Regions from separate parts of the Hafnia alvei genome, predicted to be linked through region 2. Evidence: predicted binding sites of a transcription regulator. Region 2 holds the regulator's gene; each other region holds the start of a gene.
What was found. Region 2 encodes Fur, which represses iron uptake genes when iron is present. Its sites were predicted from a motif close to ATAATAATGAGAACNACTATCAA; they were not measured.
Positions count from the first base shown of each region.

Region 1: a site for Fur is predicted at 4,525-4,547, ahead of AB3Y96_RS03450 (TonB-dependent siderophore receptor). Genes of this name have one in related genera too.
Region 3: a site for Fur is predicted at 3,866-3,888, ahead of zupT (zinc transporter ZupT). Genes of this name have one in related genera too.

Region 1 covers NZ_OZ061315.1:708,412-716,315, reverse strand. The annotation lists gene rsmC (16S rRNA (guanine(1207)-N(2))-methyltransferase RsmC) at 1-344, shown strand, start outside; tRNA gene AB3Y96_RS03485 (tRNA-Leu) at 580-666, shown strand; tRNA gene AB3Y96_RS03480 (tRNA-Leu) at 701-787, shown strand; tRNA gene AB3Y96_RS03475 (tRNA-Leu) at 868-954, shown strand; gene AB3Y96_RS03470 (DUF1435 family protein) at 1,053-1,343, opposite strand; gene AB3Y96_RS03465 (GGDEF domain-containing protein) at 1,648-2,712, shown strand; gene fhuF (siderophore-iron reductase FhuF) at 3,024-3,815, shown strand; gene AB3Y96_RS03455 (DUF805 domain-containing protein) at 3,949-4,323, shown strand; gene AB3Y96_RS03450 (TonB-dependent siderophore receptor) at 4,660-6,834, shown strand; gene AB3Y96_RS03445 (lysine N(6)-hydroxylase/L-ornithine N(5)-oxygenase family protein) at 7,010-7,904, shown strand, end outside.
Region 2 covers NZ_OZ061315.1:1,310,695-1,318,598, forward strand. The annotation lists gene AB3Y96_RS06225 (chitoporin ChiP) at 382-1,767, shown strand; gene chiQ (ChiQ/YbfN family lipoprotein) at 1,825-2,154, shown strand; gene AB3Y96_RS06235 (beta-N-acetylhexosaminidase) at 2,174-4,846, shown strand; gene fur (ferric iron uptake transcriptional regulator) at 5,112-5,561, opposite strand; gene fldA (flavodoxin FldA) at 5,881-6,408, opposite strand; gene ybfE (LexA regulated protein) at 6,530-6,805, opposite strand; gene ybfF (esterase) at 7,065-7,835, opposite strand.
Region 3 covers NZ_OZ061315.1:699,063-706,966, reverse strand. The annotation lists gene AB3Y96_RS03435 (IucA/IucC family siderophore biosynthesis protein) at 1-1,432, shown strand, start outside; gene AB3Y96_RS03430 (MFS transporter) at 1,608-2,822, shown strand; gene ygiD (4,5-DOPA dioxygenase extradiol) at 2,886-3,668, opposite strand; gene zupT (zinc transporter ZupT) at 3,901-4,674, shown strand; gene ribB (3,4-dihydroxy-2-butanone-4-phosphate synthase) at 4,744-5,397, opposite strand; FMN riboswitch at 5,517-5,694, opposite strand; gene AB3Y96_RS03410 (ubiquinone biosynthesis accessory factor UbiK) at 5,902-6,180, shown strand; gene yjeH (L-methionine/branched-chain amino acid transporter) at 6,261-7,517, opposite strand; gene hldE (bifunctional D-glycero-beta-D-manno-heptose-7-phosphate kinase/D-glycero-beta-D-manno-heptose 1-phosphate adenylyltransferase HldE) at 7,548-7,904, opposite strand, start outside.

The DNA.
Region 1 (7,904 bases), 600 kb from region 2:
TTGAATCTAGCCGTGCAACGCTTGCTGCTAATGATATTCAGGGCGAAGTCATTGCCAGTAACGTCTATTCCGACATTACCGGCCGCTTTGACATGATCATTTCGAATCCACCGTTCCATGACGGCATGCAAACCAGCTTAACCGCCGCAGAAACGCTGATCCGCGGCGCGGCTAAACAGCTGCAAATTGGTGGTGAATTGCGCATTGTTGCCAACGCCTTCCTGCCTTATCCACAGCTGTTGGACGATGTTTTTGGCGCGCACGAAGTGCTGGCACAGACTGGTCGTTTCAAAGTGTATTCAGCGCGCTTAGGCCGTGCTGCGATGGCCAAGAAAAAACGTTAATTTCTGCTTTTAGCTGGTAAGCCTCAGTTTACCAGCGCCCCACCTGCTTTTCTGTATGCCGTGTTATTGATCACGATAATTCATTGCCCTATCGTGATTTACAAAATAAATGCCCACATTTTCAGCAAACACGCATCAAACAGGCATTGATGGGGAAATAAGTGTTGACGTAACCGCGAAAATCTCTAGAATTCGCCTCCGTGGTTGTGTTGCTGCAAAGCGACATAAACGGTATGCGAAGGTGGCGGAATTGGTAGACGCGCTAGCTTCAGGTGTTAGTGTCCTTACGGACGTGAGGGTTCAAGTCCCTCTCTTCGCACCAAATAACCACGATGATTTATGCTTCACAGCATCTTGCGAAGGTGGCGGAATTGGTAGACGCGCTAGCTTCAGGTGTTAGTGTTCTTACGGACGTGAGGGTTCAAGTCCCTCTCTTCGCACCAAGCTGGTGAGCATAGTCAGACAATTGCCAAACAATTGTCAAACAATTGTCAAACAGCAGTACAGAAAAGTAATCTGATGTGCGAAGGTGGCGGAATTGGTAGACGCGCTAGCTTCAGGTGTTAGTGTTCTTACGGACGTGAGGGTTCAAGTCCCTCTCTTCGCACCAACAGATTGTTATTTCTCTCTCTAATCCAATTAAAATCCCTTCGTTTTTTTACTTCTTAACACTCCCTTTATATTTAATATCGCTCGTATCCATCAATATCAAATCCCAAAATAATTGTAATTTAATGAAATTGTCGCTAATCCTCCGGCCAGAGCGAGTCCAGATGGAAGCAGCACATAGTTTCGCAAACGTGGGTTAAACAACATCGCCAGCGTGACTAACATAGCCAGCACCATCATGCCTTTTAAAAAAGATAAATTCAGATTGGAAACAATCAGCATAGGCAAAACTAACGTTGGCAAGCTTATCCCCCAAATTCCGCTAAGAGATTTACAAACCCACAAGCTTATCCCCCACACCACCAGAAGCACCATCGCAGCAATCAGCATAACCTTCACCTTAAATGATAATAATTCCCAATATCATATACTGAGACATAGATCGTTTCATCCATGAATTATGTATGTGTAAAAGCATAAAAGCGGCAGGATTCAGTGAAGGGGCAGTATGATTTTCACGCAAAAAAAGTCGATGTAACCCACATTGATTACAAGCACATGACATCTTAGATCAAAGCTGTTAGTTTTATCGCCACATCAGACATCCCTAAGAAAATTCTTGTCTAAGAACTAACATATTACTGCCATTTTATATTTTTATTTGAGCGATATTGACAGTCACGAGCCTTATTTAATGAACGCAAAAAACTACGACGACCTATTAAATAGCAAAAGTCATATGACATTCCTGCTATTTATCCTGTTAAATGGTGCTACATCGTTTTATGCGCTGCTCAATCCATTACAAACAGATCCTCCGTATACGTTTGCGGGGATTGGCGTTTTTGCCTTTTGCCTATTTTCAGCCATCTCATTGATATGGCATCGCGACAAATATTTGCTGAAGCTCAACGTTGCATCTCTATTGCTAGGATTGCTATGGTCGTTTCATATAGCGGCTAAATATCAACATGTTGACGCCAACAGCCATGAATTTTTATTGATCAATCTGTTCAGCATATTTTTTATTGCCGCCGTCACGCTTTCTGACAACTTATTAGCGTTCTGTCTAAATGCCGTTCCCGTAGCAATAACCGTTATTGTGCTGGAAGATTTCCACAATATGACGCGCATTTTATTCGTTCTAACATTACCGATTATCGCACTGTCATTACACCACGCAATGACGCGCCGGCGTGAGGCATTTACCCGTCGACTGGTCACTCAACTAGAACAAGATAGAGCTCGCTTTAGCGATCTCAGCATGATTGATCCCCTTACCACGCTGCTTAACCGCCGTGGTTTAGAGTTTCAATTCCAGCATATGGGCAGCGATTGTGACCTCGAGCACAAACATTTTGTCGTCATGTTGGATATTGATTTTTTTAAACTCTATAACGATCACTACGGTCATCAATACGGTGATATAGCGCTTAAAAGTATTGCTCAAATTATCAAAGAAGCCGTTCGTACCAGAGATTTAGCCATTCGGTATGGCGGTGAAGAGTTTTTACTTATTTTACGCGACGCCTCTGAAAGCCTCGCGATACAAATATGCGAGCATATTCGTTTACATGTAGAACAATTGGCGTTAATCAATGAATATCAGCCAAATGGAAGCAACGTGGTAACAATTTCAGCGGGGCTTTCGGAGATGTACGGCAATAATTTGGAAAATGCCATAACGCGTGCCGATCAGGCGCTGTACATATCAAAACAGAAAGGCCGCAATAGAGTTTTACTGCAAAAAGAAACCTAATTTCTTTTTATAATCTGCTAGATAGAAAAATACTCTCTATCTAGCTAGGTACGAATTATCCACCACCAATAGATAGATTAAAGCATAAATTATTTAAAAAAATATAGTCCCGTATCGTAACCCTTATTTTTCCTGCCCGCCTATTTTGAGGCATCGAATGCATTCACATCCTGCACTTCGTTTTTCATCACCTCAAATTTTCAATTTCACCGTCATTGACGCCATGACACATTTAGTTCAACCACCATCTTGCGATTGATAATAGTTATCAGTATTATTGCGTTTTGGTATTTACTATCTAGGGTGTTGTGGTGAAGATAACTGCGCTGACTGAGTTTAATGCCTACTTTCCAGCCGTCTTTCCTGCTTTTCCGCCAGAAGCGGAAGAACTGACTGCGCTTTTTAGCCAGCACTACCCTCATTTTCTTACTACATTCCTGATCGATGAATCTGCTGCTAGCAACGATTTGTCGGCTATACAGTGGTCAACCGCAGAAACCTACGCCAAACTGATGGCAAGCTATCAGCAAGAACACTACGCTGAATACCCCGATAAAACGCCGGAAGCCAAACCGTTAGAATCACTCTGGGCGCAATGGTATTTTGGTTTATTGGTGCCGCCGATGATGCTGTTGCTACTTGAGCAATCAGCACCTCTCGATCCACATATTCGGCAGTTCAAAGTTCGTTTTCATGAAAGTGGACGCCCTGAGGCATTTATCTATTATCCGCAGTTAATGGCGGGAGATGCACGTAACAGCACTCCGCTGCAACGCATGGTATCTTTGGTTGAGCGTCATCTCATTCCAGCGGTAAACGCCATTGCTCGCCAAGGTGTTTTGAACACTAAGCTGATGTGGAGCAATATTGGTTATGTGATGCATTGGTATTTAGGGGAATTACGACCCCTGCTGGGTGATGCACTTTTCTCACAGCTTGAACAGGCTCTCTTTTTCTCTGCCTCTTTCCCCGATGGCCAAGATAACCCACTCTATCGCACCGTTCTGATGCGTAACGGCACTATCCAACGCCGTACCTGCTGCCAGCGCTATAAGCTGCCCAAGATGAAAGAGTGCGGTGATTGCCCGCTCACGCTGGGCTAGAAAAGCGGAGTCAACTTAAAACATTCTTATCTATTACTACTAAATCAAGTAATAGCTTTCTTGATCGGCGTCAGAAGAATTTCCCCTTCATTACGTATCCTTATGCGACTTAAAAACAAAGGATATGTTTTCAATGAATTGGTATATCAAGGTATTAAAAGATTACGCTAACTTTAATGGTCGAGCCCGCCGCAAAGAATATTGGTTATTTGGCCTTATCAACGGCATCGTGTGTGGGATCATATTTGCTCTAGCGCTCATATCAGGCAGCGCTATCATAAACGTTATCCTGATCTTGTATGTACTTGCGGTTGTCATCCCTAGTATGGCGCTCACAGCCAGAAGATTGCATGACACCGAGCATTCTGGCTGGTTTTACTTCGTTAGCTTCATTCCTTTAGTTGGACCAATCATTCTACTAGTCTATCTCTGTAGAGCAGGAACCACGGGCGCGAACCGTTATGGCGCAGACCCAAAAGCTGAGCAGCCAGTAGGCATCATTCAATAAGATCGCTTCATCACTAACCCACCTCTCGGTGGGTTAGATTGTCTTATAAATAAATAGAATTAACTCACCCCCTGCTAATAACCTTAGCTCGATTAATTTCATTGAGTTATTTATGGTTATTCTTAAATAACCTTTATTAATTCGTGACGAAGATCACAAAGAAAAATAGTTTTCCCGCCTTAGACCGAATAAAAGCTACCAAAGATAACGAGAATAATTATCATTCTGTATCGCATTTAATAAAGCGATGCCATTGACTGGTTAACATCCGGCGATGGCCAGATTGCTCATAATTAATTTTTAGATCTTCGTGCTTTTTCAAGCAGGGATAATTAGATGAAATACAAAGCGTTTCTTAACTCTTCGTTAAAAGCGGTGTTGCCAATCGGTTGTTTGGTCTTCCCTTTGAGCGCCCTTGCGGATACAGCAACAAACACCGCAGCAACGGACAATGAAGACAAAATCATTGTCAGTGCCAAATCAAGCCTTCCTCCATTGGGAAGCTACGAAAATACCGGTACAAAATCAGATCTGACCGCACAAGATACCCCACAGACCATCAACACCGTTGAAGGCCAAGAGCTCGACGAGCGCGGCATCAGCTCACTGAACGAAGCGCTGCGCTATGTGTCTGGCGTAACCACCGAAAACCGTGGTGGAGCTATCACCCGCTTTGATGAATTCACCATTCGCGGATTCAAAAACAGCGAAAACTATCTCGATGGCTTGCAACTGCCTTACAACGAATGGAACATTCAAGGCCAAGTTGATACCTACATGCTCGATCGTATCGAAGTCATGAAAGGTCCGGCATCGGTTTTATACGGTAACGCCTCACCCGGCGGTATCGTCAATATGATCAGCAAGAAACCACAGAAAAACCAAAATACCGACGTAGAATTTGATACCGGCAGCGATAACCGCCGTGAAGGCAAAATCGACTCTACTGGTCAAATTGGTGACAGCGACGTCAGTTACCGCTTTGTTGGCGTAGCGGGTGCCGTTGATGGGCAGGCCGAAGGCTCCAAAAATGAACGTTATCTGTTAGCGCCTTCTCTGCGTTGGGATATCGACGATAACAATAGCCTGCTGGTACAAGCTTTCTTCCAGAACGATCCTAATGCTGGCGTTTATACTTCTCTACCGGGCGAAGGCACCTTCAAGTATTCTCCTTACGGTAAGCTACCAACTGACGTTTATCTGGGCGATCACAATTGGGAATCTTATAAGCGCAAACAAGAATCTGTCGGCTACCAGTTCGATCACCGCTTCAGCGATGAGTGGTCTTTCACGCAAAAAGCCCGCTTTATGCACATCACGGCTTATCAGGAAAACACCTACAGCACCGGTCTCGAAGCCGATGGTCGCACTCTCGGCCGCCGCATGTACATGACCGATGAGAGTATGGACTCCTTCAATATTGATAACCAAATTGCAGGCAAGTTTGATACCGCGTTCCTGCGTCACAATGTGTTGCTGGGCTTCGATTACCAGTGGCAGAACAACAAAACCGAATATCAAGACGCCGTTGCACCAAGCATCGATATCTTCGATCGCAATAATCATGAGATTAACCGCGGCAATATTGCCTGGGACCCGTCGCTGGCCACCAACGTGCGCTATTCCATGCACCAGAACGGCTACTACTGGCAGGACTCTATCGATCTCGACAAACTGACCATCTTGGCCGGTGGTCGTTATGACCAGTACGAGAAGCGCACCTACGGCCTGCAATACGGTGCCAATACGGATGAAACCTTCTCTCAAAGCAAATACACCCAGCGCTATGGCGCGATGTATCACTTTGAAAACGGTATCTCCCCGTATGTTGCTTACTCAGAGGGCTTTGAGCCTCTAGCCGGGCGTAACAAAAGCGGTGGCTCTTACAAACCAGAAACCAGCAAGATGTGGGAAGGTGGGGTGAAATTTGCCACGCCAAGCCAGAACACCATCTTCACGGCCGCTGTGTTTGATATCAAAAAAGAGAACGCGCTGACCTCTAACCCGAACGGCGTTGATCCATACGAGAAGTACCAAAGTGGCGAAATCGAGTCGAAAGGCTATGAGTTTGAACTGCGCACTTCCCCGCTGGAAAACCTGCTGTTGACGGCCAACTACGCTTATACCGACGTGAAAATTACCGAAGATGCTAACAAGGCATTGATCGGCAACCGTCCGGTACAAACGGCTAAAGACAACGCCAGCGCATGGGCTAACTACACCATTGACGATACTTTCCTGCGCGGACTCACCGTCGGTGCGGGTATCCGTTACATCGGTCGTATGGAAGCTAACCAGAGTAATACCGAGCAGTTGCCAGCCGTTACGCTGTATGACATGGCCGCGTCATATGAGTTGGGTAACCTAGCGCCTGCGCTGGATAACGCCACCCTGAAAATGGCGGTGAATAACATCACTGACAAACGCTACGTCGCAAGCTGCTACGACAGCAATAACTGCTGGTTCGGCGCAGAACGCTCCGTGGTTGTTGGTGTGAAATATTCCTTCTAAGTACCTCTAAAAAATAGGGATGCCGATCGTTTCGGCATCCCTTAATAAAAATACCTTTTACATGATTTCATTGGCGATTTAACGCCAGATCCACAGCCCGTATCCGCAATCTAGACATCTGGATAAATGCTGAGCATCGAATTTGTACTACTCGTAATAATCTAAGGTAAGATCTATGACCCAGTTCTCCTTATCCTCTCAGCAGCAGGCCGCCACGCAACCTTATGATTTTATCGCCATTGGTATTGGGCCATTTAATCTTGGGTTAGCATGCCTCACTCAGCCGCTGTCGCAGGTAAACGCGCTATTTCTCGACCAAAATTCTGGCTTTGATTGGCACCCAGGCATGATGCTGGAAAGCGCTCATCTGCAAACGCCGTTTATGGCCGATCTGGTGACGCTGGCCGATCCAACGCACCCACTGAGTTTTCTGAACTACATCAAACAGCAGGGACGTCTGTACTCGTTTTATATTCGCGAAAGCTTCTTTTTAATGCGTAAAGAGTACAACCAGTATTGCCGTTGGGCGACAGAGCGCCTGAGCAACCTACGATTTAATACCAAAGTTGAGCGCGTGGAGTTCGATCAGGATAGCCGCTGCTATCAGGTGCATTGCAGCGATACGCGCAACGGCCAGAAGTTAAAATTTGAAACGCGCCATCTGGTTCTTGGCACCGGCCCCTCGCCGGTTATCCCTGAGTGCTGCCAGCCCTTTGCCGAACGTATGGTGCATTCCGGCCAGTATCTGCATCACAAGGAAGAGCTCCAAACCCGCCGTTCTATCACGGTTGTAGGCAGCGGGCAAAGCGCGGCAGAAATTTACTACGATCTCCTCTCCGAGATTGATAAGTATGGCTATCAGCTAAACTGGGTCACTCGCGCGCCGCGCTTCTTCCCGCTGGAATACACCAAACTAACGCTGGAAATGACATCACCGGAGTATGTGGACTACTTCCACCAGTTGCCCGCAGAAAAACGTGACCAGCTTAATCTGCAAAGCCAGCAGCTTTACAAAGGTATCAACAGCAGCCTGATTAACGATATTTTCGATCTGCTCTATATCAAACGCT
Region 2 (7,904 bases):
AACGAATTAATTAATTGCCACAGATTTACCTCGGCATAAAAATGGTTATCCCTCCAGCGTCTGTTTTCTAAGCATTCTCACCTGAGCTTACAATGAAATTACAAATATAATGCTGTTTTTAAAGGGTATTTTAATATTCCCCCAGCAAAAGTGTGTCACATGTAACAAAACATTAAAATATGTGCACTCGGTCAAGAATTGACACAATTGTTTTACTTTTCATTTGATAATTCGCGTCGCGAAAAATAGTCTAAGACGGTAGATGAGCAATTGAGTTATTCACTCTACTACGAATTAATTTTTCCCCATTTTAGGGGTTTTGCGTCCTAGACCGGTGAACGTCAAGGGTCGCGTTTTTCAAAGTCAAAGAGGATCGATTTTATGGTTACGCATCGTTTGAAGCGCAACGCGCTAACGCTCGCCATAACTGGGGTGTTGTTGGGTAGTGGTTTTTATGCAATGCCAGAAGCTAAGGCTGAAGGCTTTGTTGATGATTCAACGCTGACAGGTGGTATTTACTACTGGCAACGTGAGCGTGACCGTAAAGATGTCACCACTGGAAACTACGAGACCAACCTTAATCATTCCACGTGGAACGCCAATCTAGATTTCTCATCCGGCTATGCAGCCGACATGTTTGGTATTGATGTTGCCGCATTTACCGCAATCGAAATGGCAGAGAACCATGATAGCGGACATCCAAACGAAATTGCCTTCTCCTCGAAAAACAAAGGCTACGACGAAGACTACTCGGGTGATAAGAGTGGCATAAGCCTGTACAAAGCTGCTGCGAAATTTAAGTACGGCCCAGTCTGGGCGCGTGCCGGCTACATTCAGCCAACAGGCCAAACTTTACTGGCGCCACACTGGAGCTTTATGCCTGGTACCTATCAAGGTGCTGAGGCCGGTGCAAACTTTGACTACGGTGATGCAGGAGCGCTGAGCTTCTCCTACATGTGGACCGACAAATATAAAGCGCCATGGCATACCGAAGTTGATGGTTTCTATCAAAACGACAAAAAAACCGGCGTTTCTTATCTGCACTCATTAGGCGCCAAGTATGATTTCAAAAATGATTTCATACTGGAAGCGGCCTTTGGTCAGGCTGAAGGTTATGTCGATCAATACTTTGCTAAAGGTTCCTACAAGTTTGATGTCGCGGGTAACCCGATGACAACCAGCTACCAATTCTATGGCACGCGCGACCGCGTACATGACGGCGGCGTGAACGATCTTTACGACGGTACCGCATGGTTACAAGCGCTGACTCTGGGCTACAAAGTGGGGCAGTTCGACTTCCGCTTGGAAGGTACTTACGTCAAAGCTGAAGGTAATCAAGGCTACTTCTTACAGCGTATGACTCCAACCTACGCATCTTCAAACGGACGTTTGGATATTTGGTGGGATAACCGTTCTGACTTTAACGCCAACGGCGAAAAAGCCATTTTCGGCGGCGTGATGTACGACCTGAGCAAGTGGGATATGCCGGGCTTCGCCATCGGTGGTTCTTATGTTTACGCATGGGATGCTAAACCAAGCACCGCTCCTCAGTACGATCAAAGCCAGCGCGTGAAAGAAAGCGCCTACAGTCTGGATGCGATGTACACCATTCAGGACGGCCGCGCGAAAGGTACGCTGTTCAAACTGCACTTCACTCAGTACGACAACCATTCAGACAACCCAAGCTGGGAGGGCGGTTACGGCAACATGTTCCAAGACGAACGTGATGTTAAGTTCATCGTTATCGCACCGTTCACCATTTTCTAAGCCAAAGACTCGGCGTGTTTTGCTAAACATGCCGAGTCACTTTGACGAGATCAAAAAATGAAAAAAATTCTATTGGTTGTCGCTGCCGTTGTTGGGTTAAGTGCCTGTGTACAGCAATCTACTGCACCTCAAGAAGATGCAAAATTAAAGCAAGCCTATAGCAACTGCATTAATACCGCTGAAGGCAATCCAGATAAAATCTCAGCCTGTCAGTCAGTGCTAGAAGTGTTGAAACAAAGTAAGCCGCATCAGGCCTTTGCCGAAAAGGAAAGCGTGCGCGTATTTGATTACCAAAATTGTATTCAGGCAGCTAAAACCGGAGCTGGAGATAACTACCAGCAGGCCTGTGGCAAAGTTTGGCAGGAAATTCGCAGCAACAATAACTGATTAAGGACGGGGCTTTAGGATGAGCAAATTTAAATTGAACACGTTGGCCGTTGCCGTTTCTGCACTGGGCATGCTCGGTTTTTCCGCAGCAGGTCAGGCAGATCAGCAAATCGTTGACCAACTGAGTCAGTTAAAAGTTAACGTGAAAGTCACCGACAACCGTGCGGCTGAGAACGGCGTAGATTGTGCCGCGCTGGGCGCTGACTGGGCATCGTGCAACCAATCCGTTATTACGCTAACCAGCGATAGCGATATTAAAGGCAACGATTGGGCGATCTATTTCCACAATCCACGTCAGGTTCTGGACGTGAAAAGCGATCAGTTCAAAATTACCTTTGTGACCGGTGATCTGCATAAGATTGAACCAACCGATAAGTTTAAAGGATTTACCGCCGGCCAATCGGTGGAAATTCCTCTGATTGGTGAATACTGGCAGTTGTTTGAAAGTGACATTATGCCGCGTTGGTACGTCACTTCTCAGGATGCTAAACCTAAGGTGATTGCCAGCACCGATACGGAAGATCTGCGCCAGTTTGTGACGCCGTTTGCGGGCGATCTGTGGAAGCGTACCAAAGACGATAAAAACGTTCTGATGGTGCCTGAAACTCGCTTCGACAAAAACGCTGATGTGAAAGAGCTGCCAGCGCAGAGTCTGCGTGGTCAAATTATGCCAACGCCGATGGAAGTGAGAATCCATCAGCAGGACGTTGACCTCAGCAAAGGCGTAGCGCTCGATCTTACCGTTCTGAACAGCGCCACGGCAGAAGCCGCGCAGCAGCGTTTCGCGCTGTTAGGTGTGAAAAGCGATGCCAAAGGCTATCCAATCAAAACGGCGATTGCGGTTAATCACTTCAAAGGCGATTTAGCGGTGCCGGGGGCTTACGAGCTGAAGATCGGGCCGAAGGGCGCAGAAGTTATTGGTTACGATCAGGCTGGCGTATTCTACGGCTTACAGTCCATTCTTTCGCTGGTGCCAAGCGATGGCAGCATGAAGATTGCAACCTTAGATGCGAAAGACGCGCCGCGTTTCCAATACCGTGGCATCTTCTTGGACATCGGGCGTAACTTCCATTCCAAAGAAGCGGTACACCGTCTGCTAGACCAGATGGCGGCGTACAAGATGAATAAATTCCACTTCCATCTGACCGATGATGAAGGCTGGCGCATTGAGATCCCCGGTCTGCCAGAGCTTATCGACGTGGGCTCAAAACGCTGCCACGATCTGAGCGAAAAAGAGTGCCTGCTGCCGCAGCTAGGTTCGGGGCCTGATGCTAACAACAATGGCACTGGCCATCTAACTCGCGCCGAATATATCGATATCGTTAAATATGCTCAGGCGCGTCAGATTGAAGTGATTCCTGAAATCGATATGCCTGCACATGCCCGTGCAGCCGTGGTTTCGATGGAAGCGCGTTATGACAAATTGAAAGCCGCCGGTGACGAAAAGGGGGCGAATGAATTCCGTTTAGTTGATCCAACGGATACGTCAAACACCACGTCTGTGCAGTTCTACGATCGTAAGAGCTATTTGAACCCATGCTTAGATTCCTCTAAGCGCTTTGTCGATAAAGTGATTGGCGAAGTGGCGCAGATGCACAAAGAAGCGGGGCAGCCGTTAACCACGTGGCACTTTGGCGGTGATGAAGCTAAAAACATCCGCTTAGGGCCGGGTTATCAGGATAAAAATGGCAAGATTGAGCCGGGTAAAGGCATTATCGATCAGAGCAAAGAAGATAAACCATGGGCGCAGTCTCAGGTTTGTCAGACCCTAATTAAGAGCGGCAAAGTGGAAGATATGGAACATCTGCCAAGCCACTTTGCGATTGAAGTCAGCCAGATCGTCAATAAGCACGGCATTGAAAAAATGCAGGCGTGGCAGGATGGCCTGAAGGATGCCAAAGATGCGAAGGCATTTGCCACCAAACGTGTAGGTGTTAACTTCTGGGATACGCTCTATTGGGGCGGTTTTGATACTGTCAACGACTGGGCGAACAAAGGCTACGAAGTGACGGTTTCTAACCCAGACTACGTCTACATGGACTTCCCGTATGAGGTGAATCCACAGGAAAATGGCTACTACTGGGGCACTCGCTTTAACGATGAGCGTAAAATCTTCAGCTTCGCGCCAGACAACATGCCACAGAATGCGGAAACTTCCGTAGACCGTGACGGCAACTTCTTTACCGCGAAAAGCGATAAGCCATGGCCGGGTGTTTATGGACTCTCAGCGCAGCTGTGGAGTGAAACCACGCGCACCGACGAAATGATGGAGTATAAAATCTATCCTCGCGTGATGACGGTAGCGGAACGCGGATGGCATCGCGCGGGCTGGGAGCAAGACTACAAAGCGGGCCGCGAATATAAAGGCGGAGAAACCAATCTGGTAGACAAAAAATCTCTGCTGAGTGATTGGCAGCGTTTTGCAAACCTGATGGGGCAGCGTGAGCTGGCGAAAATGGATAAAGCCGGTGTGGAATATCGCCTGCCGGTTCCTGGAGCAAAAGTTGTGGGCGGGAAACTGGAAGCCAACATTGCGCTACCAGGTCTGGGGATTGAATACTCGGTAGACGGTGGCAAGCAGTGGCAGCGTTATGATGCTAAAGCCCAGCCGACCGTTTCTGGCGACGTTCAAATTCGGTCAGTGAGTCCTGACGGCAAACGCTATAGCCGCGTAGAGCCGGTAAAGGTTTGATATCGAGGTCGGTAAGCGAGGTATTGTCTGTTCCTGTGGGGCGGGCAATACCGCAATAAAGTATTAGCGCAGTGATTTTTAATACCGTTTCATCATCATCATTATTGTTGTCATGGTTTTTGCCGAAGCCATATGAGTGACTGAGTTATTTAGCCCCCAGCCTGAGGGGCTTTTTTTGTCTATTATTTGGTGAGAAAACGAATATTGCGGATTTCAGGAAATAAAAAAAGCGACCCTCAGGTCGCCTCATTACACTCGCGTATTCTTACTCTCTGCCATCGTGCAGACTTTCGTCTTCGCGGCAATCACCCGCAGCGCAGTGACCATAAAGATACAGGCTGTGGTTGGTCAGCTGGATACCGTATTTTTTAGCAATTTCGTGCTGACGTTTTTCAATGGAGTCATCACTAAACTCAATCACTTTACCGCAGTCTAAGCAGATCAGATGATCGTGGTGATGCTGCTGAGTCAGCTCAAATACGGATTTTCCGCCTTCAAAATTGTGACGAGTTACAATTCCAGCGTCGTCGAACTGGTTCAGTACACGGTAAACGGTGGCTAAGCCGATTTCTTCACCCATATCGATCAGCTTCTTATACAGATCTTCTGCGCTGACGTGGTGGCAAGTTGGATCTTGCAGAACTTCCAGAATCTTAAGACGCGGAAGCGTGACTTTAAGTCCAGCCTTCTTTAAAGCAGTGTTGTTATCTGTCATTCGGATTCTGTCCCGTTACTTAGTTCGAAGACGTTTAGGATAGTCTGCATTTGCTGCCAGCGTTGCCTGAATTGTCACCGAACTGAAAATATAATTGAGATTCATTATAAAGCTGATGGCGGTAAATGGAAACCGCAGTGTGTTAACAACTTGGACGGAAGTACAGGGTGGAAATAAAACGTAACACACTGACAAATATGTAACTCTGCTGGTGGCGGGTGCTAGAGCGGGAAAAATGAGTTACATAGATGTTGCAAATTGCTTTTGCCAATCGTTGAAATACCCGCTGGCTTATGCAGTCAGCGGGCACAATTTCATATTAGCCAGCCAGTTCAGCCAAGCTCATCTCTTCGGAGATTTGTTTCACCCACGCATCAACACGCGTTGCGGTGAGTTCAGGCTGGCGATCTTCGTCAATAGCCAAACCGACGAAGGTTTTGTCATCAACCAGCGCTTTAGACGCTTCAAAATGGTAACCCGCCGTTGGCCAGTGGCCGACGATGGTCGCGCCGCGTGGCTCGATCAAGTCACGGATGGTGCCCATTGCGTCGCAGAAGTACTCTGCATAGTCTTCTTGGTCGCCGCAGCCGAACAGAGCAACCAGTTTACCGTTGAAGTCGATCTCTTCCAGAGAAGGGAAGAAATCATCCCAGTCACACTGAGCTTCGCCGTAATACCACGTTGGGATGCCAAGCAGAAGAATATCGAATGCCTCGATGTCTTCTTTGCTGCTTTTGGCAATGTCATGAACTTCAGCAACGTCTTTTCCGAGTTGCTTTTGGATCATCTTAGCGATGTTTTCCGTGTTGCCCGTGTCGCTGCCAAAGAAAATGCCTACGATTGCCATGTCGCGTTTATACCTTTTATATCAAATAATTAAACTAGAATCTTTAGAAAGACCAGTACGTACTTTACGCACTATAGCACTTTAAACCGTATCGATTTGTCGTCATTGTGTGCTGGTGGCGTTAAGATTTTAAAATCTGATTGAGCAAAATTTGTTCAATCAATTCACTGCGGCTAATGTTTTGTTCTTGAGCCAAACGATTCAGCATTTCAACCGCTTCTTCGTTAATTTTTAGCTCGACGCGACGCAGCCCTTTCACTTTATCGCGGCGCAGTTGGTTGCGTTTGTTAATTCTTAGCTGTTCATCCCGAGATAACGGGTTGGTTTTCGGGCGACCCGGACGACGTTCATCTGCGAACAGATCCAGAGTCGTGCGGTCCGTTTGTTCTTTGGCCATATCAGGTAGCGGTACTACAAGGAGAATTTTGAATCTGCGTAACGAATCAGATCATGATTAACATACTAGGGCCATTCACCCTTTACCGGCACTATCCTTGAACAGCAAAACTGCCTGCCAGAATAATAGCGCGCCATAATACCCCAGCGCCCCCAGCCGCGACAATCCTTAATCTTACTTACCTCACTGATGAACGGTGATTTTTTCTACAGTGTGGTTATGCTGAGGGGGAGAAGACAACAAAAGTAAGCCGTTTAGCTTATTCATCGCTATCCAGAAAACGGTGCAGCGTGCGTAGTACCAATTCGGGCTTTTCCGCATGCAGCCAGTGGCCAGTACCGGCAATCACGTGGGCTTTGGCATGAGGAAACTGACGTGCGATGGCGGCGCGATGAATATCTTGTATATAAGGCGATGAGCCGCCTTTGATAAACATTGCGGGGCCTTGGTAAGGCGTCACGTCTTGCCAGCCCACGATATTTTCGTATTGATCCCACAGCACGGGCACATTAAATAGCCACTCGCCGTCCTGAAAAGACTTCAGCAAAAACTGTATCACGCCTTCTTCTTGGATATAGCCGCGCATGATTTCAGCGGCCTCTTGGCGGCGCGTCACCTGCGCAGCCGTTACCGCATTAATAGCAGTAAAAATCGTATCGTGACGACGAACTTGATAATCAACGGGTGCAATATCCAGCAAGGCAAGGCGACGAATACGGTCGGGGGCAAGTGCGGCCAGCGTCATGGCGGCTTTTCCGCCCATTGAATGCCCAATGACATCCAACTGAGGCAAAGAAAGATCGTCAATCAGCGCCAGTAAATCTTCGGCCATCGCGGCATAATCCATGCGCTCTGAGCGAGGTGAGTGTCCATGATTGCGCATATCCACCTGAATGACACGTCGATCGCTGCGCAAGTCTCGTCCTAATATACCTAGATTATCCAAGCTGCCGAATAACCCGTGGATCAGTAATGCCGGTGGAAACTGGGCTTGCTGGGTTGGAATATGTTCGCGGTAGTTGAGTTTCATATCGTTAAGTCTATTCGTGGTGTCTATTCGCGGAATCCATGTGCTAAACATGCGGCAACGGAGTGCGAA
Region 3 (7,904 bases), 610 kb from region 2:
CAGCACCTTATACAGCAGCGCTTTCAAGCATCTGCGCGAAGGGGTTTTGATTGAGCATCTGCTCGACGCTGATTTCCAAACGCTAGAAGGCGCCATGATGGAAGGCCACCCCGCGTTTGTGGCAAACAATGGCCGTATTGGTTTCGATGCGTTTGATTATCAGGCCTATGCGCCGGAAGCCGCAGCGCCAATCAACTTTGTTTGGCTTGCGGCACACAAAAGCAAAGCGCATTTCGCCAGCATCGATGAGCTCAGTTACCAACGGTTGCTGGCAGAAGAGCTCACACCAAGCATCGTTGATGATTTCACTCAGCAATTGATCGCACAGGATCTTGATCCGAATAACTACATCTTTATGCCCGTGCATCCGTGGCAATGGCAAAATAAGCTGACTGGGATCTTCGCCCCCGATATCGCCAAGCGTGAGCTGGTTTATCTGGGCATTGGCGACGATAACTATCAGGCTCAACAGTCCATCCGCACCTTCTTCAATACCAGTCACCCGCGCAAACGCTATGTAAAAACTGCGCTTTCGATCCTCAATATGGGCTTTATGCGCGGCCTGTCTCCGTACTATATGGCGACAACGCCGGGCATCAACGAATGGCTGGCCGAGCTTATCGAAAACGACAGTTGCCTGCGTGATTATGGTTTCCGTATGCTGCGCGAAGTGGCGACCATCGGCTATCGTAATCACTATTACGAAAGCGCGGTGAGCGGCGATACGCCATACAAAAAAATGATGGCGGCGCTGTGGCGCGAAAGCCCGCTGGCGCTAATTCAGTCGAACCAGCGTGTTATGACGATGGCGGCGCTATTGCATCAGGATCGCGATGGCAATGCGTTGCTGCCGGCCATGATTCAGGCTTCAGGCTTAGAGACCGGTGAATGGTTAAAGCGCTATCTGCAAAGCTATCTCAGCCCGCTGCTGCACTGCTTATACACCTACGATCTGGCCTTTATGCCACACGGTGAAAACCTGATCCTCGTACTGGAAAACCACACTCCAGTGCATGTCTTTATGAAAGATATCGCCGAAGAGATCGTGGTAATGGATCCCGACGCTGATTTACCTGAAAAGGCCAAACGCGTTGCGGTATTCGTACCCGACGAGCTTAAAATTTTGTCGATCTTTACCGATGTGTTCGACGGTTTCTTCCGCTTTATGGCTGCAATTCTGCATGAGCAGGGAAATTATCCGCAGGAGAAATTCTGGCAACGCGTGGCGGAATGCGTGACGGATTATCAGCAGGCGCATCCTGAGCTGACCGAACGCTTCGAGCGCTATGACATGTTCAGCCCAGCGTTTACTCATTCTTGTCTCAATCGCCTACAGCTGGCTAATAATCGCCAGATGATTAACCTCAGCGATCCCTCACAAAACCTGAAATTTGCGGGCCAGTTGGATAACCCATTGGTAGTTTTTAAATAACGGTCAATGCGACTGGCGCTGACACAAAAGATACACGGGTTTACCGTAGGGTGCGGTTATGGAATACACCCTACGCTCCCCGAAAATCAGACTTGAGCGACTATAGCCCCTGCCGTTCCCTTTTCACTGGGAATGCAGGGGCAAACTCTTTACATAAACCGAGTAATCACCCGACATGTCATCCTATATTGCTGCTTCTAAGCTAACTCGCCGTGCCGTGCTGTTTCCTCTCGCGCTGGTGCTATTCGAGTTCGCAACCTACATCGCCCACGACATGATCCAACCGGGCATGATCCATGTGGTGCGTGATTTCAATGCCGACGTGAGCTGGGTTCCAACCTCATTAACCGCGTATTTATTCGGTGGCATGATGCTGCAATGGCTGCTTGGGCCGCTATCTGACCGCGTTGGCCGCCGCCCAGTGATGCTGACCGGCGTGATGCTGTTTGTCGCCGCCTGTATCGCTACGCTATTCACCAACAGCATTGAACAATTTATTCTGATGCGTTTTATCCAAGGCATCAGCCTCTGTTTTATCGGTGCCGTTGGATATGCCGCCGTGCAAGAAGCCTTCGACCAAACGCTCAGCATCAAGCTGATGGCATTAATGGCCAACGTGGCTTTGATAGCGCCATTGGTTGGCCCACTTGCCGGAGCTGCATTTATTCAATTTGCACCGTGGAAAAGCATGTTTGCCGTTTTTGCCTTAGTGGCATTTATTGCATGGCTAGGTCTATGGAAAGGGATGCCGGAAACCGCGCAGTCGCAGGGCGAAAAATTACGCTTAACCTCCCTGTTGGCAGACTATCGGCAGGTATTCGGCAATCTGCGCTTTGTCTGCGGGGCAGCATCAATCGGCTTTTCAGCTCTGCCGCTGTTGGCATGGGTCGCCATTTCACCGGTGATACTGATCGATGGCGAAGGGCTTACGCCAGTGGCGTATGGCTGGCTACAAGTGCCTATTTTTGTGGCTCTCATCATGGGCAATCTTGTGCTGGCACGCATTGCAGGAAAGATGTCGATTGAAAAACCACTCTGGCTCGGTGCGCCGCCTATCATTACAGGTCTGGCACTGGCCACCTTCGGCACACTATTTACCCCACACGCTTATCTTTGGACCATTGCGGGTTTAAGCCTATACGCCTTCGGCACAGGGCTGATTAACGCAGGGTTATATCGCCTCACGCTGTTTGCCAGCGATATGCGCAAAGGCACCGTTGCCGCCGCGCTCGGTATGACCACCATTGGTATTTATGCCTTGGGCATCGAAATCGCAAAACGTATTTATCTCTGGCAGGGAAGTGGGATCTTTAATCTGTATGGATTAATCAGCGGGCTGCTTTGGCTGGGTCTGATGTGGGTATTTTTGAAGAAAAAGGTCAGCAGCTAATCCCTACATACTGACCCCATCGTAACCCTCCCCTTGGCAGGGGAGGAATTTCGGTTGCGGGAACTATCCCACCACTACCGATAACATACTCAGCGACGCCATAACAATGCCGTCCACCGGCACAGAAATAGGCTCTTCACCGTCCCATGCACCCAGTACATATAACAGCGGCAGGAAGTGCTCCGGCGACGGGTTAGATAATTCAGCGCCTTCATGCTGCATAAAGTTAACCAGCGGATGGTTTTCGCCTTTATATGCCAGATTCTCACGCACAAAATTATCAAAGCTAAATGCCCACGGATAAGGTTCCGCTTCGCCCTGCCACTTAACCATTCGCAGGTTATGTACCACGTTTCCGCTCGCTACAATCATCACGCCTTCATCGCGCAAAGCCGCGAGTTTCTTGCCTAATTCATAGTGGTACGCAGCCGGTTGAGTACCATCAATACTCAATTGAATCACCGGAATATCCGCATCTGGGTACATTTTTATCAAAACGCCCCACGTACCGTGATCCAAACCCCATTCGCTGGTATCCAAATGCACCATTTCTGGAGCCAGTAATTCCTGTACTCGCCGGGCAAGCTCAGGCGAGCCCGGCGCTGGATATTGGGTATCGAACAGTGCCTGTGGGAATCCACCAAAATCATGGATCGTACGCGGCTGCTCCATCGCCGTGACAAACGTGCCACGGGTGTACCAATGAGCAGAAACAGCAACAATCGCTTTCGGACGCGGCAACGTTTTACCTAACTCGCGCCAAGCCGTGGTGTAGTCATTTTCTTCCAGCACGTTCATCGGGCTACCGTGACCGAGAAATAGCGCAGGCATACGAGAGGTAGTCATAACATTATCCTTTTCTGAGTCTGGCGGAGAGCATCGCCTCCGAATGGTTATACATTACTCAGATTTATCTCGATCGTCTGCCGGATAACTATGATGATGATTGTCAGTAAATTTGAATATAAGACGCCGAGGGGGTTGAGTTATTAGAGCCATTGGTAATAACTTTGTATTCGCTATTTACTTAATGATAGGTTAAAACAATAATAGGAATCATTATCAACAAGGAGGCGCTATGTCAGTTCCACTTATTCTGACTTTGCTTGCCGGCGGTGCCACATTTGTCGGCGCGTTATTAGCCATTATCGGACAGAAACCCTCCAACCGGGTTTTAGCTTTTGCGCTTGGCTTTGCGGCAGGGATTATGCTGCTGATTTCTTTGATGGAAATGTTACCCGCCGCGCTGGGTACCAAAGGCATGTCGCCGATGCTCGGCTATGGCATGTTTATCATTGGTCTGGTGGGCTATTTCATGTTGGACAGAATGTTGCCGCACCAGCATGCACATGACCTGATGGATGCCCCTAAAGCAGGTAAAACACGAAACCTGCGCCGAACAGCCATGCTGCTGACGCTCGGTATTAGCCTGCATAACTTTCCAGAAGGCATTGCCACCTTTGTCACCGCCAGCTCCGACCTTGAATTAGGCATGGGCATTGCGCTCGCGGTAGCCATTCACAATATCCCAGAAGGCTTAGCGGTTGCAGGGCCGGTCTATGCCGCTACGGGCTCAAAAATCAAAGCGCTATGGTGGGCAAGCGTTTCGGGCTTCGCCGAAATTTTAGGTGGATTGCTGGCATTTTTCCTGCTGGGCCCAGCCATCTCTCCGGTGTTCATGGCTTCTATTATGGCTATGGTGGCGGGTATTATGGTGGCGCTATCGGTAGATGAACTGATGCCGCTGGCCAAAGAGATTGATCCGCAGAACAACCCAAGCTATGGCGTGCTTTGTGGTATGACGGTGATGGGCTTTAGCCTAACGCTGTTACAAAGCAGCCCGCTCGGTTAAGGCTCTCCCATCTCCAAATAGCAAAAAGGACAGCCTAGGCTGTCCTTTTTCGTGCAGAGCTCAGCGAAATTAGCTCGCGATTTTTTCTTGAGACTGACGGTAAGCCACCAAATCATCGATGGTCACGACTGGCATATTATGTTTGTTAGCAAACACAATCACTTCTGGCGCACGCGCCATGGTGCCGTCGTCATTGGTCAGTTCACACAGTACGCCCGCAGAACGGAAACCGGCTAAAGTCACCAGATCGATAGTTGCTTCAGTATGACCACGACGAGTCAGAACGCCGCCGTTTTGAGCACGCAGTGGGAACACGTGACCAGGGCGATGCAGGTCCGAAGGCTTAGCGCCTTCAGCGCTTGCGGCGCGCACGGTAGTCAAACGGTCTTTGGCGGAAACGCCGGTCGTCACGCCTTCAGCGGCTTCAATGGTCACGGTGAATGCTGTGCCATAATGACTCGTGTTGTTGCTGACCATCATCGGCAGATCTAACTGCAAACGACGCTCTTCGGTGATGCACAGGCAAACAATGCCGCTACCGTGACGGATGGTCAGAGCCATCTGTTCTTCAGTCATGGTTTCAGCAGGGAAAATCATGTCGCCTTCGTTTTCACGATTTTCATCGTCAAGCACCATAACGCCACGGCCTTCACGCAATGCAGCTAGCGCACGTTCAACACGTTCCATCGGAGTACCGAAATCGGAAAGTAAAGTCTGATTCATGGTAAAAAAACCTCATTAATTATATGGATTACCAGAATCAGGGCAGCTTTGAGGAGTGGCAAACGTAAGCCTACGGCTAACGCGCCTAATAACGCGAGTGGGACAAACCCAACAGGTACCGTTACTCTCTCCCATCCGGACTCTAACCGTCGGCTCTGGAATTACACCAGATCTGCTGTCCTTACGCCTTACAGCGTAAGCGCTCGCGGGCTTTTTATGATGCGCTTGCCGTGAAAGACATGCGTTATGCATAAATTTACCGCCGGTGGGGACTTCCACCCCGCCCTGAGAATAAGCAGGTCAACTATAACGCTAATGATTAGTTTGGGCAATCGTCATTCCAGATTATCCAAGAGCGATCACAGAGGTTTATCCGTTTGCCAACTCGCATTACACTATGCAGCTATAGCTCTGCTATTGTGCATCAGCTCAATATCATCGTCATTCGTTCTGATAGTGGTTCTTAAGCCCTAACGCATGACCATAACGACCAAGGAACACGCCATGATTGACCCGAAGAAAATTGAACAGATTGCCCGTCAGGTGCATGAATCCATGCCAAAAGGACTGCGCGAGTTCGGGGATGATGTCGAGAAAAAAATCCGCCAAATCCTACAGGCACAATTTAATCGTATGGATTTAGTGAATCGCGAAGAGTTTGACGTTCAGACGCAGGTTTTGCTGCGCACACGTGAGAAGCTAGCGATGATGGAACAGCGCTTAGCTGCGCTAGAAGAAAAACTGGCAGCAAGCGAAACACCGGCGACAAAAGACGCTGAATAAGCCAGTCGAACATGAACGCAAAAACGGAAGCCTAGGCTTCCGTTTTTTATTGCTGCTTTATTGCTGCTTAGAAAGGATAGCTAATGGGAGTTTAATCCGCTTTCCGCCGCGCGCCGTGGCAACAATGCCCATAATGCAGCTAGCATCACAATCGCATAAATGCTTTTCCAGCCAACCATGTAGAGCAATAACAAACACAATACGCTGCCTATCGCCGCCATCAGACGTGAACGTCCTTTCAATAGACGGCAACCCGCCAGCATACACAGCAGATAGATCATGATAAAAATACCGTTGGCATAAATAATCAGTTCATCCAAAGCCACACCTAGCGCATAAATGCCCACCGCGCACAGTAAACAGCAGCCAAGAACAACATTCAGCGCGTTGACCGGTGCCTGACGCGATGAAAGCTGCGCCAAACGGCTTTGAGGTTTCAGCTGCGCCTGTGACCACACCAGCCGAGCAAAGCTTTGAGTGTAAATATTGAGGCTGGCAAAACAGGCCAGATAGCCAATAATGCAGGCGACCCACAGCGCCTTTTGCCCAAATAGCTGCACCACGATCCCCGGCAGCGATGCTGCGGCGGCTTTTTCCGCGCCAAAGGCATTGAAATGCAAGACTGCAACCGTACAACCCCAGTACACCACGCCAGCCAGCAGCAAGCCGATCATCAATGCACGAGGAAAATCACGTTCGGGATCTTTAAATTCAGAAGCCAAATGGGCAAAGGCTTCTAGTCCAACAAAGCACCAAAACATCACGGCTAATGCGGAAAAGAGGTTATGAGGGCTCACGTCTGACGGGGCTGGGAATGGAATTTCCGCCGGCGATATTCCACCACGCCACCAAATGGCCGCGACCAAAGCCACCACCAGTCCGGCGATCAGCGTCTGTAAGTTCGCGCTGGAACCCGCTCCGCGAGTGCCCAGAAACCACACCACCATCAGCGTGCCGATTTCCACCAGCAGCAGCTCCCAGCCGTGCCAGCCAAACATGGCCTGCCAAAACCCCGCCGCAATTTGCAGTGCCGCAGGTAAACCAACGGGGATAACGGAAAGAAACAGCCAACCGGTCACTCGCGCCATATGCGGCCCAAATGCCATACCAACAAAATGAGCGGCACCGCCCGCGCTTGGAAAGTGACGCCCAAGTGCAGCAAAACCAATCGCGATCGGAAACACGAGGACAATGAGAATTGGCCATGCCCACAGGCTATCATTGCCGGCCACCAGCGCCGCTAATGCAGGCACAGCAAACACGCCCGTGCCTAACAGCGATGTGGATAACAACCCTATTCCCTGAGCCAGTCCTAGCTCTTGCTTTAATCCGCTCACAATGTGTTCCGCTTAACGTTCATCGGGGGATTATTCGTGGCCCTGACGGATCGTTTTGATGATATTGGTGGTTGAACAACCATCTTCAAAGTTCAGCACACGCACTTCACCACCGGCAGCAATCACTTCTTTTCCGCCCGCAATATCTTCAGGTTTGTAGTCACCGCCTTTAACCAGCAGATCCGGCAATACCTCAGAGATAATGCGCTGCGGCGTATCTTCTTCAAATGAGATAACCCAATCCACGGCTTCCAGCGCGGCCAAGACGATCATTCGCTGTGCTAACGCATTGACCGGACGCTCTTCGCCTTTCAAGCGTTTGGTTGACGCATCGCTGTTTACCGCAACGATCAGTCGATCGCCCAGTTTGCGTGCGTTAGCTAGATA